DNA from 2 places in the Bartonella sp. HY761 genome. Region 2 is predicted to be linked to the other one. Evidence: riboswitches for the same ligand, from Rfam matches in the RefSeq annotation. Region 2 holds a riboswitch; the other holds the start of a gene.
The links. Region 2 has a riboswitch for cobalamin ahead of nrdH (glutaredoxin-like protein NrdH). Riboswitches for the same ligand answer to the same signal wherever they lie in the genome.
Positions count from the first base shown of each region.

Region 1: it holds a riboswitch for cobalamin, as region 2 does, so the genes downstream of both, N6A79_RS01725 (energy-coupling factor ABC transporter permease) here and nrdH (glutaredoxin-like protein NrdH) in region 2, are expected to answer to the same signal.

Region 1 is NZ_CP104887.1:420,331-429,108, reverse strand. It holds gene N6A79_RS01735 (monovalent cation/H+ antiporter subunit A) at 1-2,291, opposite strand, end outside; gene N6A79_RS01730 (TetR/AcrR family transcriptional regulator) at 2,789-3,415, shown strand; cobalamin riboswitch at 3,663-3,920, shown strand; gene N6A79_RS01725 (energy-coupling factor ABC transporter permease) at 3,971-4,690, shown strand; gene N6A79_RS01720 (ABC transporter substrate-binding protein) at 4,818-5,900, shown strand; gene N6A79_RS01715 (ABC transporter substrate-binding protein) at 5,950-7,005, shown strand; gene N6A79_RS01710 (ABC transporter substrate-binding protein) at 7,144-8,181, shown strand; gene N6A79_RS01705 (FecCD family ABC transporter permease) at 8,333-8,778, shown strand, end outside.
Region 2 is NZ_CP104887.1:973,717-982,494, reverse strand. It holds gene N6A79_RS04110 (lytic transglycosylase domain-containing protein) at 1-298, opposite strand, end outside; gene N6A79_RS04105 (MFS transporter) at 704-1,906, shown strand; gene N6A79_RS04100 (uracil-DNA glycosylase) at 1,965-2,633, opposite strand; gene N6A79_RS04095 (LabA-like NYN domain-containing protein) at 2,751-3,335, opposite strand; gene rpoZ (DNA-directed RNA polymerase subunit omega) at 3,548-3,952, shown strand; gene N6A79_RS04085 (LysR family transcriptional regulator) at 4,163-5,047, shown strand; cobalamin riboswitch at 5,124-5,398, shown strand; gene nrdH (glutaredoxin-like protein NrdH) at 5,786-6,007, shown strand; gene nrdI (class Ib ribonucleoside-diphosphate reductase assembly flavoprotein NrdI) at 6,009-6,416, shown strand; gene nrdE (class 1b ribonucleoside-diphosphate reductase subunit alpha) at 6,410-8,578, shown strand; gene nrdF (class 1b ribonucleoside-diphosphate reductase subunit beta) at 8,591-8,778, shown strand, end outside.

The DNA.
Region 1 (8,778 bases), 550 kb from region 2:
CCACGGAAATCAACTAGAAGCACATTAACAACATTGGTTCCGCCGCCACCAACATAGGCGTTTTTCAAGAAAAACTCGGCAATAGTATCACCGCCGGCATCTAAAGCGCCCCTTGTCATAATCGCATAGGAAAGCCAAGCCAAACCGCAACCACCAATAATAGCAATTAACAAATCTCGCAAACGGCGAAAGCGTGCCGATAGTCCGGCAGGCATTGGATCTGGATCTTGCCAGCGTTTTGGCAACCAACGTAAGCCCAAAAGCAAAAGAACGGTTGTTACGACTTCCACCAATAATTGGGTTAGTGCTAAATCCGGCGCGGAAAGCCACAAGAAAGTAACGCATGTCATAAGCCCGGCACCACCAACCAACATCAAAGATGCTAAACGGTGAAACTTTGCTTGCCAAGCAGCACAAAGGGCGCATGTACCACCAATAATCCAAAAGATCGCAAAAACAGGATCAATCGTGGTTAGCGGCAAATCACCTGGCATAATACCAATAATGGCAATGGCGGCAAAAACAGCCGCAATCGGCACAAGTATCACCCATCGCACCTGCGTTTGCAAACGGCGTGTACCAAAAAACTGTTCGGCCCAACGCGCCCATTTCCATGAAATGGTAACCAAAACCCGCTCAAATATTCGCTGACCTTTGATATGGCGGAAAAAAGGTGGCCCATCTTCGCAAGAAAGGAAATAACGACGCCCAACAATATAAAGCAATATACCGCCTACAAGGGCAATTAAGCTCATGATAAGCGGCGTATTAAAACCATGCCAAAGAGCAAGACTATAATGAGGTGTCGCACTACCAAGCACAGATTTTACCGCACCTGAAAGGGCTGGCCCAATACTCCAATTAGGTAAAATGCCAACAAGCAGACAAAGCCCTACCAATAACTCTATTGGCAAGCGCATAAAATGGGGTGGCTCATGCGGTTTTTTGGGTAGATCTTGTGGTTTAGGCCCAAAAAATACCCCATGAATAAACCGGACAGAATAGGTAACTGAAAATAGGCTAGCAACGGTCGCAATATAAGGCGTTGCCAGATCAAGCCACGATTCAACATGGGTTTCAATAGCTTCGGCAAAGAACATTTCCTTGGAAAGAAAACCATTTAACAACGGCACGCCTGCCATTGCGGCACTCGCAATAATCGCAAGTGCCGCAGTTATTGGCATATAGCGTGCAAGCCCAGTGAGCTTGCGCATATCACGCGTGCCAGTTTCATGGTCTATAATACCTGCCGCCATAAACAAAGATGCTTTAAAAGTCGCATGATTAGCCATATGGAAAATCGCAGCAACACAAGCAAGCGGACTGCCAAGGCTTAATAATGTAGTGATAAGTCCTAAGTGACTAATGGTTGAATAAGCAAGAAGCCCTTTAAGGTCCTGCTGAAACATAGCAAAATAAGCGCCAAGAAATAAAGTGGTGAGCCCAGATAGACCAACAATCCAAAACCATGCGTCAGTGCCGGCAAGCACTGGCCACAGCCGCACCAATAAGAAAACCCCTGCCTTGACCATGGTTGCCGAATGCAAATAGGCTGATACGGGGGTTGGCGCGGCCATAGCATTTGGCAACCAAAAATGAAATGGAAATTGCGCACTTTTGGTAAGCGCACCCAAAAGAATAAGGATAAGGGCTGGCAAATAAAGTGGACTTGAGCGAATAATATCACCAGACTTTAGCACCACATCAAGATCATAACTACCAACAATATGCCCCAATAAAAGCATACCAACCAAAAGGGCAAAACCGCCAAGGCCAGTAACCGTTAAGGCCATACGCGCGCCATCACGGGCGCTAGCATTATGATACCAATACCCAATCAGCAAAAACGAGAAAATACTGGTTAATTCCCAAAAAATCACCAGCATGATGATATTGCCAGATAAAACAATACCGGTCATTGCCCCCATAAAGGCAAGGAAAAAAGAAAAGAAGCGTGGTACTGGATCAGCAGGATCCATATAATAACGCGCATAAATTACAACCAATAGACCAATACCATTGATCATCAGCAAGAACAGCCAAGCAAGACCATCCATCCGCAAAATAATATTGATTCCCCATTGTGGCAACCAATCTATTTGTAAGCGTACCGCGTCACCATTCATAATCGAGGGATAAAGCATGATAGTGAGCAACAGACCAAAAAGCGCAACAGAGCCTGCAAACCACGCTTCATTATTCTTAGCGGTGGAGCGAAAAAAGCCAATTATTGCACTGCCTATGAAGGGGAGCAGGATTAGTAAAACCAGCATCGCTTCCCTTGTTGTCACCATTATATCAACCCCATTACTACAAGCGACAAAGCGCTATCCCATCATGTAAACCCTAATTGCTGCCATTTGGCATCAGCATGCTATACCAGAAGAAAGTTATGATTTTTTTAAAAACAAAATTTTCAAAATTATTTCACACTTACGTAAATTGGCAAAAAAATTAACAAATAAAACCCTATAGCTTAAGTGCGAATCTAAAATTTTGCAATTCACGATAATAAATCTGGTTTTACAAAACCTATTCTAAACAAAAAATACAGCCGATTGGTGAATATTTTAAGGAAAAAGCGATATATTTTTTGCCTGTGGATAAAATAGTTCTAAAAACATGATAGTGTCATGACAAAGGTGATACATTAGACCATATGCATTAAATTTAGTTACCAAACCAACTGAGCTCCATCATGAAGCATTTCGTTGAAACACAACAAATTTATCGCAATACACTCTTCCCAACTTGCAATTGATGCTTAATTATGATATGAACCTCGTTCATGGCTAAAGAAAAAATTGCTAAAACGACATTAAAAAGAGAACAGCAACGCATCGCCCTTATTGACGCGGCGGAGCGAGCTATTGCCGCTAAGGGATTGAACGGTTTTAAAGCGCGTGAGCTTGCCGATGAAATCGGCGTTGGTCTTGGACAAATCTATAATCTAGTTACTGATCTTGATGAGCTATTATTACGCGTTAGCTCAAAAACATTGGTGCGGCTTGAAACCGCAATAGAGGCTGAATTTAATGATGAACAGCCGCAAACGGCTGAAGATATGCTGATTGTAACGGCGCGCGCCTACCATCATTTTGCCCGTGATAATTATAACTTATGGCGCACATTATTTGACCATCAATTACCGCAAGATAAGCCTGTTCCTGATTGGGTTTCTCATGAAAGATTAAGGCCTTTTCAAGTGGTTGATAAGCCGCTTGGTGAATTGATGAAGGGCGCAGATAGTGAAGAAGTGAAGCTCTTTTCACAAACCATATTTTCCGGCATTCACGGCCTTGTATCCATTAGTCTTGACAGCAGAGATGTTGGCGTTCCCCCTGCCTTACTAGATAAGCAGATTGGTAAATTTATTAAAATCATCTGCCGTGGTTTAAAAAAGAAAAGCAAATAAACAACTTGTTCAATAATGCACCGATCATTGCCATTGATCATTCACAGCAATGATCGGTGCCATTTTAAATTGATATGTTAGCCTCTAACAACCAATACACCAATTACAAAATCTGACTTTTTACAGCTAAACTTTTGATCGCAATTTATCGGCAAGAAATATTCATAAAAATTTTTCTTTACAACAGTTATGTTATACCATAACAATAGCGTTACATCTTTTTGATTGACGTTATTATACGAAATAGTTAACCTAGCTGAGACGGTTCCCCGAATGATGGACTTCATAGGGGACTAATAGGGAACATGGGACGGGTTAACTTTATAAAGGACCCAAGCCATGGCTGCCCCCGCAACTGTAAGCGGTAGATAACAAATATGATGCAGTAAAAACTGCAAACCACTGTTTAGGATTAGCTTTAAATTAAGCCAATCCAATGAATGGGAAGGTTGTTTGTTATCGCCATTCCGCAAGCCAGGAGACCTGCCGTCAATCATCAGGCGTTTCGCCTTTTGCTCAATTATTTTTGCACGGTGGGTGCAGGAAGGCATAAAAATGCATATTGAACCGGGCGTCGTTTCCGGCGCTAAAATTATTTTGAGCTATGCAACAGCATTTGCAGCTCTTGGTATTACAGCCAAATTGGCATTAAAGACAATTTTTCCTCAAAAAACCTCTGATAGCTTTCATCAAAAAAGCAAAGATGGCGGTATCATATCTCTTTTGGCGCGCAGCCTCATTACCACTGCCCTTGTTTTTACTTTTTTTGAAATCTTCCCCCATCATCCAGTGGGCGTTTCAGAAGTTCATCTTATCCTTGGATCAACATTGTTTTTAATTTTTGGCGTCGCTCCAACAGCGATAGGACTAACTTTAGGTCTCCTCTTACAAGGGTTATTTTTTGCACCCTTTGATCTCCCCCAATATGGTATGAATGTCACAACGCTGCTCATGCCGCTTTTTGCTATGGCGTGGCTTGCCAATAAAATCATTCCACAAAATACCGCCTACAAAGATGTAAGTTATAAACAAGCCTTAGCTTTATCGACCAGTTATCAAGGTGGTATTGTTGCTTGGGTGGCGTTTTGGGCATTTTACGGCGAAGGCTTTAGTAGCGAGACAGCAGTTAATATTGGCAGTTTTGCCATTGCTTATATGAGCGTTGTCTTGGTGGAACCACTCATTGATCTTGGGGTATTATTCATCGCTAAAAGCCTGCATAAATTATCAAATTCCCCCTTTATTCAGCAACGGCTTTACCAAGCAATCAATTAAAAGCCCAAAACTTTTCCAATTAGCCGGAGTGTAAATCGCCTTGATTTACCTCCCTTTTAAAATTGCGGCGTTTCACTGCGGTTTTATATGCGGCTATTTCTTCATTTTAAAATCTTACGGAAAACCTATGCTAATCCCGACATCTTCTTTTTTTCAAAAAGTTTTAACATTGTCTTCGCTGGTTATTTTACCGCTTATCGTATTAAATAACACGGCAGAGGCTGCCTCTACTCAATATCCACTAAAACTTAATAATTGCGGCCGAGTTATAGAATTTAAAAAGAAGCCGCAAAATGTGGTTTCGGTTGGTCAAACCAGCACAGAAATTCTCTACCTTTTAGGCCTTAGTGACAAGGTTAAAGGCACGGCCTTATGGTTTGAGCCTGTCATGCCTGAATTTAAAGATATTGATGCACAAATTAAACGTCTTGCTGATAATGAACCAAGCTTTGAATCTGTAGTTGCCCAAAAGCCAGATATGATTGCCAATCAATATGAATGGACAATTGGCCCAGTTGGTGCAACTGCAACCTATAGCCAATTTGATGATCTAACCATTCCTGTTTACACATCGCCCGCAGATTGCGAGGGGAAGGATAATCTTGCCGGCAATGATGGTTTACGCACTACCCCCTTTGACATGGACATTATCTATAAAGAAATCCATGAATTATCCCAAATTTTTGACGTGGAAGAGCGTGGTGATAAAGTCATTGAAACATTAAAGGCACGAGAAAAAGTCGCAATTGAAAAGGCAAAATCCCTTAATATCAAAGATATTTCTGGAATTATGTGGTTTTCAAGTTCCACACTGCAAGCAGATCCCTTCATTGGTGGACGTCTTGGCGCACCTGCCTATATATTTAAAACTCTTAATATAAAAAATATTGCTCAATCGGATTTCGATTGGCCAACCATGGGTTGGGAAACAATTGCCAAGGATAATCCAACAGTTTTGGTAATTGCCGATATGCAGCGCAAACGCTTTCCCGCCGATCATGCCGATGTAAAAATTAACTTCTTACAAGGTGATCCAGTTACCAAGCTGATGAGTGCGGTTAAAGACCAGCGCATCATAACCATAAACGCTCAAGCAATGAATGGTTCAATCCATACCATTGACGGTATTGAACAGCTCGCTGACGCACTTATCAAGATACAAGAAAATCAAATGAGCGGGGCAAAGATAGCGCCCAATAACCTCCATTAAAAATGTAAACCAATTTTAATATTGTCTTTCTCGACAAGGAAAATATCCTATGTTAGCAACTTTAAAAGACTATTTACCCAAAGCTACTTTTGCCGCCATCTCACTATTAGGCTTAAGCCTTACATCAGCGCAAAGTGCTGAACAAAGCGCTTATCCTTTAAAAATTAATAATTGCGGCCGCGTCTTGGAATTTCAAAAACCACCAGAAAGTGTTGTTTCTGTTGGTCAAAATAGCACCGAAATCCTTTATCTCTTAGGTCTTGGTGACAAGATAAAAGGCACAGCTCTTTGGTTTCAACCAGTCATGACAGAATTTAAGGAGCAAAATGATAAGGTTGAGCGCCTTTCAAATGATGTGCCAAGTTATGAAGCGATCATCAGTAAAAAGCCCGACCTTATTGCCAACCAATTTGAGTGGGTGATTGGGCCGGTTGGTGCAGCCGCCGGTTACGACCAATTTGAAGAAATAAATATTCCAGTTTACACCTCGCCTGCGGATTGCGAAAGCAAGGATAATTTAGCCGGTAGCGATGGCTTGCGCAGTAAGCCCTTTAATATGACGATGATCTATCAAGAAATTGATGATTTAGCACGTATTTTTAATGTTGAACCACGCGGCCAAAAACTGATTGCTGAATTAAAGGATCGTGAACAAGCGGCAATTAGCCGCAAAAAGGCTTTACCATCGCAAAAATTATCCGGTTTCATGTGGTATTCAAGTCCAGCAATGGAAATGGAACCCTATGTTGCAGGACAATTGGGGGCACCTGGTTATATGTTTAAAACCCTTGGTATTGATAATATCATCAAGTCCGATTTTGACTGGCCAAATGTTGGTTGGGAAACCATTGTAAAAGCAGACCCATCAATTATCGTCATTGCCAAAATGCAGCGCCGCCGTTTTCCTGCCGATGATATCAAGGTCAAGGAAGAATTTTTACAAAATGATCCAGTCGCAAGCCTCATGTCTGCAGCAAAGCAACATCATATCATCGAACTTGATGTGCAAGCGATGAATGGTACTATTCATACAATTAAGGGCATTGAAGCTTTAGCGGATGCCATTAGTAAAATGAATATAACTGCAAGCAATTTAAAAGAGTAATATTGATGAATTATGTATCCCGTAACATTGTCACAAGAAAATTAGAAGAATTATAAGCTAGATATTCTTCATTGACAGCCAATTTGAAACGTGAGTAATAAGTTCACATTATTGTGAAAACCCATTCAGGATTATATCATGTTCAATTTAAAGTTCGGAAATTTGGTTAAGGCAAGCACTGCAATTGCTGCCTGCCTTTTTGCAACAGTTTCGTTTGCGCAAGCTGAAAAAACCCAATACCCGTTAACAATTAACAATTGCGGACGGGTTCTTACCTTTGATAAAGCACCGCAAAGTGTCGTTTCTGCAGGTCAAAACAGCACAGAGATTTTATATCTTCTTGGTCTTTCTGATAAGGTGAAGGCAACCGCACTTTGGTTTAACCCAGTTTTGCCTGAATTTACCGAAGTAAACAGCAAGATTGAGCGTCTTGCTGACAATGTTCCAAGCTTTGAATCAGTTGTTAATAAAAAGCCTGACCTTGTTGCTAGCCAATATGAGTGGCTTGTTGGCCCTGTTGGTACCATTGGCACTTATGAGCAATTTAACGAGGTGAAGATTCCTGTTTACAATTCACCTGCTGATTGCGATGGCAAGGATAACTCAGCCGGTAGTGATGGTCTTCGTAGCACACCGTTTGAAATGGCTTTGATCTATAAAGAAATCGACGAATTATCAAAAATTTTCGACGTGCAAGATCGCGGACAAGAAGTAATCAATAGCTTAAAAGCTCGCGAAAAAGCAGCAATTGAAAAAGTAAAAGGCCTACCAAAAGATAAAATTTCTGGTTTTATGTGGTATTCAAGCATGGAATTAGAAATGGATCCTTATGTTGCAGGTACAAAGGGCGCACCAAACTATATGTTTGAAGTTTTTGGCATTAAAAACATTATTGCTTCAGAACATGAATGGCCAATGGTTGGTTGGGAAACAATCGTTAAATCTAACCCAACAATTATCGTTGCTGCAACCATGGAACGCCGCCGTTTTCCTGCCGATGATATCAAGGTCAAGGAAGAGTTTTTACAAAAAGATCCTGTTGCAAGCTTGATGGATGCTGCTAAAAACAAACATATCATTGAGCTTGATGTGCAAGCTATGAATGGTTCAATCCATACAATTGAAGGCATTGAAATCATTGCTGACGCTTTGGAAAAATTCAACCTTGATAAATAATAAAACTAGCACATTTGCCTTTAAAGCAAATGAAATAATTTAACAAATATAATCTCTTATATACTCCGCACTGTATAATTAAAGCAATTGCGGAGTATATAGTAATGGGCTGGTCGAAATAATGTCATATAACTTCCGATTGAAACCGCTTATGTTTACTTTTATTGCAATTATACTCATTAGCTTGGCTCTTATGATGGGGGCAGCAATCGGCGAAACGACCATTCCCTTTCAAACGGTTTATGAGACTATTGCTTTAAAACTATTTAATGCGAAAGTGGATATAAGCGCTATTGATGCAGGTATAATCTGGCATTATCGTTTGAGCCGCGCGGTGGTTGGCGCCTGTTGCGGTGCAAGCCTTGCGCTATGTGGCGTGGTGTTACAATCCATATTGAGAAATCCACTTGCTGATCCTTATTTGTTGGGTATTTCTGCAGGCGCCTCAACTGGTGCTGTTTGCGTTATGATTATGGGAACAGGCTTGGGGGTAATTTCCATGTCAGGCGGCGCCTTTATTGGCGCTTTGGTTGCTTTTGTCTGTGTTGCCCTTCTTGCCTTTCGCATTGGCCGCAGTGCAGCAGCGGTTATTCTTGC
Region 2 (8,778 bases):
ATCCATTTCGAATAGCGATAGCACGATTTGCGTCATTTTTTTTATAAAGCGCATCAAGCCCATCTTTTAATTTGCCAACCATCTTACCAGTTGGCAATTTAGGAATACCTGAAGTGATAATATTATCTGCAGCAACTACACCGCTTCCCGCTTGCGGCGCTGAAGCAAAGGGCCGCGCCAATGGCACAGGGCCATCAGATGGCAGTTTTGGCGTTTGCGCAAAAGATTGAACAATTGCACTTAAAGATAGCCCACTCACTAATGCTACTCGGCCAAGATATAAACCAGATTTCATCATGTGCTTCCCGTCATAGTGCTTTGACATCTTAAATTTAATCTTCAAAAGTCATAAAGGCTAATGGTGAATCGTCTCTTAATTTTCAGGGTAGTTACGAATAGTAGTTAAAAAAGGGTTAAAAAACTAAAGCTATAGTTAACAGCATAAAACTTCAATAATATGAAAAATCGTTAAAACCAAGGCAAACACCTTTAGCTTTTGTGATTAGCTTTTTAATTTATGATTTGGCGCACAATTTTGTTACCACGAACCTATTTTATAATCATATTTGCCCCTGCCAAAATATTTTATAATTGCTATAAACGCGACAAAGCTTAAATTTTTAAATAGCCACGTGATGATGTCCCTAATGACCCGTTAAGGAACAGCGACATCATGCATAGGCAATAGGGAGGAGCAGTGGCTATGATAAAAGACCCAGCAGTAAAAACAGAAGATACGGTCATTGCCATTCTTCTTGCAATTAGTCTTAGTCATTTATTTAATGACGTCATGCAATCGATGTTGCCTGCTATTTATCCTATATTAAGTGATAATTATGGCCTTACATTTTTACAAATTGGCATTATCACCGCAACCTATCAAATAACTGGTTCAGTTTTACAGCCTCTTATCGGCTTTTATACCGATAAACGTCCGCTCCCCTACTCGCTACCCTTTGCCTCCCTATTTACCATGGTGGGCTTACTATTGCTTGCGAATGCACATCATTATTATGTGTTGCTCATTGGCGCTGCGAGTGTTGGGTTTGGCTCGGCCATATTCCATCCTGAAGCCTCACGGGTTACGCGACTTGCATCGGGCGGTCGCCATGGTTTTGCCCAAGCTATTTTTCAAGTTGGCGGCAATACTGGCGCAGCGCTTGGCCCGTTATTAGCGGCATTGTTTATCTCGCAGCAAAGCCGCATTGGATATTTCGCAATTATTGCCTTTATTGGCTTTTTATTGTTGATTTGGGTTAGCCGTTGGTATGCTGCCCAATTAAAATTTACCGCAAAGAAAAAAGCAGTTGTGCAAACCCAGCTTTTATCTAAAAAACAAATCGCTGGTACTTTATTTGTATTGCTTTTATTGATGTTAGCTAAATACATATATCTTGCCAGTATGAGCAATTTTTATATGTTTTATGCTATCGACAAATTTGGCGTTACCACCCATACAGCGCAAATTTTACTATTTCTTTATCTCGGCGGTATAGCTGTTGGCACAATTTTTGGTGGTCGCATTGGTGATCGCATTGGCGCACGCTCAGTTATCTGGGTATCCATTCTTGGCGTATTACCTTTTACTCTATTAATGCCGCATGTTAATTTGCCAATTATGGCTATTTTATCAGTTATTATTGGTATGATCTTAGCATCGGCATTTCCAGCAATTGTAGTTTTTGTGCAAGAATTATTGCCCGGCCGCGTCGGTACAGTGGCAGGTCTTTGCTTTGGACTTTCTTTTGGCATTGGCGCTATATCTGCGGCAGTGTTAGGCAAAGTTGCTGATATTTATGGCATCCAAACCCTATTTGATGTTTGCTCGTTTTTGCCATTCTTGGGACTTGTCGCAATATTTTTGCCAAAATTAAAAACTGGTGAAGTTAAAACACTCAAACGCTAGACTTAACTACGCTTTTCAATCCACAAAAAGACGCTGGTTTATAAATTAGACCAGCGTTTTATTGATTATCAAGATAAGCGCGCGCTTTTTCAAAAACGTCATGAAACATTGCATCGGTCAAAACACCTGTATTGGTGTTATAACGTGAGCAATGATAGCTTGATAAAACTTTCAAGCCATCAACATCACTCATAAGTCCATGCTTAAACGGATAACGACTTACCGGCTTTTTAAGCGCACGGATGGTTGATTGATGGGCAATAGCACCAAGGGTTATGATAATTTTCAAATTTGGAAGATTGTTAAATAATGGTGATAAGAATTGTCGACACATATTTATTTCTGCGCCCACTGGTTTATTTTGCGGCGGAACACAGCGCACAGCATTAGCAATTGCGCAATCAACTAATTGTAAACTATCATCAATACGTGCTTCAAATTGCCCTTGCGCAAAGCCAAACAGCTTCAATGTAGAATAAAGCAAATCGCCGGCATAATCGCCTGTAAATGGTCGGCCTGTGCGATTCGCCCCTCGTAAACCCGGTGCAAGGCCAATAATTAACAGCTTAACACTTTGCGCACCATCTTTTGGCCAAAAAGGCTTTACTGGACCATTATACCAATTAGGCTCGATTTGCCGCCATTCACTTAAAAATTCGTGGAGGCGGGGGCATAAAGGGCAGTCATAGCTGGGATCCGGACATGATTGCGCTACAGAAAAATTCATGACTGACAACAATGCAAACTATGCCCTTAAATAAAATAATAAAACGGCTAAAAGCCGCGGCAACATCAAAAAAGACCATAAAGTGGCGATATATATCGCCACTTCATTTAAAAAAAATCAATATTCGTCTTCTTCGTCTTCTTCATAAAAAGCTGGCGAGTCACTCGGCTTATCGCTTGGTGCTCTACCCACTTCATTTTTTAGCGAAACAAGATCAATGAAATGATCCGCTTGGCGGCGCAAATCATCCGAAATCATTGCTGGTTGCGTTGAAAGAGTGCTAACAACACTGACCTTACGACCCTTGCGTTGCAAGGCTTCCACCAAAGATCTAAAATCACCATCGCCAGAAAAAATAACAAAATGATCAACTGTTTCCGAAAGCTCCATTGCATCAATGGTAAGCTCAATATCCATATTGCCTTTTACCTTTCGGCGACCTGCCGCATCAGTAAATTCTTTGGCTGCCTTAGTAATGACACGATATCCATTATAATCTAGCCAGTCAATAAGTGGACGAATCGAGGAGTATTCTTGATCTTCAACCAAAGCAGTGTAATAATAAGCGCGTAAAAGATAACCGCGCTTTTGAAAAGCTTTTAAAAGTTTTTGATAGTCGATATCAAAACCTAATGTTTTGGAGGCGGCATATAAATTTGCGCCGTCAATAAAAAGAGCAATTTTCTCTCTTGGGTCAAACATATTTAAAACCATCTTTTTATAATATGCATTACTAATTGAATGCAGAGCTAAAATAACTGGAACAATACACCTAACTTAATGTAGTTGTGCAGTGATGCCAAGACAGAACTTTAGGAATTTTAACTCTTTGGTTGGTTTTTCTTGTTTTTTTTATAAAAACTGGTTATGTAAGCCTCAAATCCATTAAACCGCATATAATGAAAGGGGCATCTATGGCCCGCGTTACTGTTGAAGATTGCATTGATAAGGTTAACAACCGCTTTGAGCTTATTCTTCTGGCTAGCCACCGCGCCCGTCAGATTTCTCAAGGTGCGCAAATCACTATTGACCGCGACAATGATAAGAATCCTGTTGTTGCCTTGCGTGAGATTGCTGATGAGACCTTGTCACCAGCCGATTTGAAAGAAGATCTTATCCATTCCATGCAAAAGCATGTTGAAGTTGATGAGCCTGAAATTGCACCAGCACTTCTTACTCATGATGATGCAGGTTTGGGTGATTCGTTATTTAATGATGACGTTGCAGATCAACCTATAGTCTTTGATCAAATGTCTGAAGACGATCTTCTTGCTGGTATTGAGGGCTTGGTTGCCCCTGAAAAGAATGATGATTACTGATTCTAAACTATTGAATTAATCATTATTAATCGACTTTATATAAAACCGCCACTGTAACAGTTGGCGGTTTTTTTTGCATTTATAGGTCTAATTCAATTAGATGAGCCAAACAAGATTTCATTAAAACTATTTTTTACACAATAAGCGCATAAGCCTATAGAAGCGTTTTATGGCATTGAATAATCGCCAAACATATGCAAATTTAAGCGTATGAATTGGGATGATTTAAGAATATTTTTAAGCGTTGCGCGCAATAGTCAGTTGCTTAAAGCTGCCAAACAGCTTGGAGTTAATCATACAACTATTTCGCGGCGTCTAACTGCGCTTGAACACCAATTAAACACCAAATTAGTGACGCGCAGCACCACTGGAACGCAGCTCACCGATGCAGGTGAACGCCTTTTACACCATGCAGAACAAGTTGAAGCGCAAATGTTGCAAGCACAAGCGCAAATTGGTGGCGAAGATGTGCAGCTAAGCGGCACTATTCGTATTGCTGCACCTGATGGCTTTGGTGTTTCTTTCCTTGCCAAGCATTTACCGCAATTGTCAGAAAAGTTTCCAGATTTAACCCTGCAATTGGTACCGGTCTCACGCAATTTTTCGCTGTCCCAACGCGAAGCCGATATTGCGATAACCGTTGAGCGCCCCGCGCAAGGGCGGCTTATTGCCAAAAAGCTGACCGATTATAAATTGCGCCTTTATGCCCATAAGGATTATTTAAAGCGCCATGGCCACCCATTAGATATTCATGATATATTAGCACATCATCGCAAGATTGATTATGTTGACGATCTCATCTCCACCCCTGCTCTTGCTTATAGCCATGAGATAAGTGAAGATTGGCATTCCAATTTTCAAGTATCTAGCACGTTAGGGCAATTGGAAGCCATTTTAGCAGGTGGCGGTATTGGTATTTTGCATAGTTATATCGCTAGAACTTATCCTGATTTGGTGGTAGTGCTGCCAGAAAAAGCAATTATCCGCTCCTACTGGTTATCCTATCATGAGAATTTAAAAGGCATTCGCCGTATTCATGAAGTAGCAAACTTTATATCCCAATCTATCGAAACCAATCGCGCTGCTTTTCTGTAAAAAGCTGAGTTAACTAAATTCAATTTTGTCTGTTTATAATCTAACCATATATATTGACCAAAAATTCAAATAGACTACTATATCTAGTATTCAAGGTTATTTGATTCTGTTCAAATTTAAAGGGAATTTGGTAGATAGCTTAATAATCAATGCCTTACATTTGATTATTGATATTATTCCAAAGCTGCCCCCGCAACTGTGAACAAGGAGCAATAACGGTTTAACCACTGAGCAAAATTTTTAAAATCATAAGTAGCATCATTGCTAAGATGAAATTGAAATAATGCTTGGGAAGGTCGTTAATTGTGTTGAGCTGTGAGCCAGGAGACCTGCCTTGAATAAGTGTCAACAGACGGGGTGTCTGCACTGGCGAGGTTTAATCGGCGTATCTTTGCGCCCTTTTGGTTTAGGTCTATTGCCTGTGCCAATGCTTTAAACCCACCCGTGCAAATGCCTCTTTAGGCTTCGGGAAGGAAGTTTATAATGCTTTATCTAAAAATTTTTGATGTTAATTACATCAACGCACCACCATTGCAGCATTAACTAAAGCTATAGCGCCGTCGAGCTACAATAAGCAGCATTGAGCTTTGCTGCTTTAATACTTCTGACAGCGCCATCCTCCATGACAAAGCACGGATTTAACGCAGCATAAGGCTAAGCCCTTATTGCTCGGCGTTTATGCTTAACCAAAACTCTATAAAGTACCAAAGCCAGTTATCCTCAAAAGGAATTAATCTCATGCAAGTTACCATCTATTCAAAGCCCCAATGCGCTCAATGCACTGCTACTTACCGCGTTCTTGATACCAAGGGTATTGCTTACAATATTATTGATATTACTGAGAATGAAGATGGTTTTTCGCGGGTTCAATCGTTGGGCTATCGTCAAGTTCCTGTTGTCGTTGCAGGTGATCATCATTGGGCTGGGTTTCGCCCTGACATGATTGCGAAGATTGCATAATATGCTTTTGCTTGCCTATTACTCAAGCTCGACTGGCAATACTCATGCTTTTGTCGAGCGCTTGCAATTGCCGGCCTTTCGCATTGATCGCAAAGAACCTGCCAAACATATAAGTGATGACTATATTTTGGTGTTGCCAACCTATGCTGATGGCGAAGGAAATGGCGCTGTACCCAAAGCCATTATCCATTTTTTAAATGAAGAAGAAAATCGCCACCGCATTCGCGGTGTCATTGCTGGTGGCAATCGTAATTTTGGCAATACCTATGCCCTTGCTGGTGATATTATTGCACAAAAATGTAATGTGCCTTGCCTTTATCGCTTTGAACTGCGTGGCACGCAAGAAGATGCTGACAATGTTCATAAAATCTTAAAAAAATTTAAAAATCTTGGAAAAAACCAATGCTAGACCAGCCGCAATTGGATAAATCGCAAATAGCAAAATCAGCGCGCAGCGAGCCACAGCTTGATTTTCATGCCCTAAATGCCATGCTTAATATTTACGATGAAAATGGTGCAATCCAATTTGAAATGGATAAAATGGCAGCGCGGCAGTATTTTTTGCAGCATGTCAACCAAAACACCGTTTTCTTTCATAATTTAGAAGAAAAACTCGATTACCTTGTCGAAGAAGGTTTTTATGAAAAAAGCGTGTTAGATGCCTATGATAGCGATTTTATAAAAAGCCTTTTCCAACGCGCTTATGGTTATAGATTTCGCTTTCCAACTTTTCTTGGTGCATTTAAATATTATACCGCTTACACATTAAAAACACGTGATGGCACGCGTTATTTAGAACGCTATGAAGATCGCATTGTCATGGTTGCATTAAGCCTTGCACGCGGCAATCAAGAACTTGCAATAAAATTAGTTGATGAAATTATCACCGGTCGCTTCCAGCCTGCTACACCAACTTTTTTAAATGCTGGTAAACAGCAGCGCGGCGAACTTGTTTCATGCTTTTTATTGCGCCTTGAAGACAATATGGAATCAATCGGCCGTTCAATCAATTCTGCCCTACAATTATCAAAGCGTGGTGGCGGCGTTGCCCTTAGCCTTACCAATTTGCGTGAAGCAGGCGCACCGATTAAGCATATTGAAAACCAGTCATCAGGCATTGTACCAGTGATGAAAATGCTTGAAGATGCGTTTTCCTATGCCAACCAACTTGGTGCGCGCCAAGGGGCTGGTGCGGTGTATTTACATGCCCATCACCCAGATATTTTAACTTTTCTTGATACCAAGCGCGAAAATGCAGACGAAAAAATCCGCATCAAAACCTTATCCTTAGGGGTAATTATTCCTGATATTACGTTTGAGCTTGCCCGCCAAAATGAGGAAATGTATCTATTTTCTCCTTATGATATTGAGCGTGTCACCGGCAAATGCATGAGTGATATTGAAATAAGTAAGCATTATCGAGACTTTGTTGATAATCCTGATATTCGCAAAACCCGTATTAATGCCCGCAATTTTTTTCAACGCCTTGCAGAAATTCAGTTTGAATCAGGCTATCCTTATATTTTATTTGAAGATACCGCCAATAGACTTAATCCGCTTGCTGGCCGCATTTCAATGAGCAATCTTTGCTCTGAAATTTTGCAAGTAAATAGCGCCAGTGAATTTAATGCTGATCTTTCTTATAAAACGATTGGTAATGATATTTCCTGCAATCTTGGCTCACTGAATATTGCTAAAACGATGGATTCTCCTAATTTTGGCAATACGGTTGAAACAGCTATTCGCGCCCTTACCGCTGTTTCACAAATGAGCAATATGGAATGTGTTCCTTCAATTGCTAAAGGCAATCGTGAAAGCCATGCCATTGGTCTTGGGCAAATGAACCTTCATGGTTTTCTTGCTCGCGAACATATTTATTATGGCTCACCTGAAGCGCTTGATTTTACCAATATCTATTTTTACACCATCACCTATCATGCTCTTTGTGCCTCGAACAAATTGGCGAAGGAACATGGAAGTCACTTTTTAGGATTTGAAAACTCCGCCTATGCTGATAAGAGCTATTTTGCCAAATATATAAATGAAGAATGGCAGCCAAAAACTCCTAAAGTGATTGAGCTCTTTGCAAAAAATGCAATTGCTATCCCCACAAAAGATGATTGGCGTGAATTAGCCGATAGAGTTGCCGAATATGGACTTTATAACAGCTATTTACAGGCTGTGCCCCCAACCGGCTCTATTTCCTATATTAATCATGCCACCTCGTCCATTCATCCAATTGTGTCAAAAATCGAAATTCGTAAAGAAGGCAAAATTGGCCGCGTCTATTATCCGGCACCTTATATGACCAATGACAACCTTCAATATTTTGAAGACGCCTATAAAATTGGCCCTGAAAAAATCATCGACACTTATGCTGAGGCCACCCGCCATGTCGATCAAGGTCTATCGCTAACGCTATTTTTTCCTGACACTGCAACAACACGCGACATTAATCGCGCGCAAATCTATGCTTGGAAAAAAGGCATTAAAACTATTTATTATGTCCGAATTCGCCAAGATGCCCTAAGCGGCACCGAGGTTGAAGGCTGCGTATCATGCAGTCTTTAAGGAGCACATCAAATGAACCATTTAAAAGCAAAACCCGTACGCGCTATTAATTGGAACCGCGTTGAAGATGAAAAAGACCTTGAGGTTTGGAACCGCTTGACGGTTAATTTTTGGCTGCCAGAAAAAGTACCTCTTTCTAATGATATTGGCTCTTGGGCAAGCCTTACCCGTGAAGAGCAAATTTTAACCATACGCGTTTT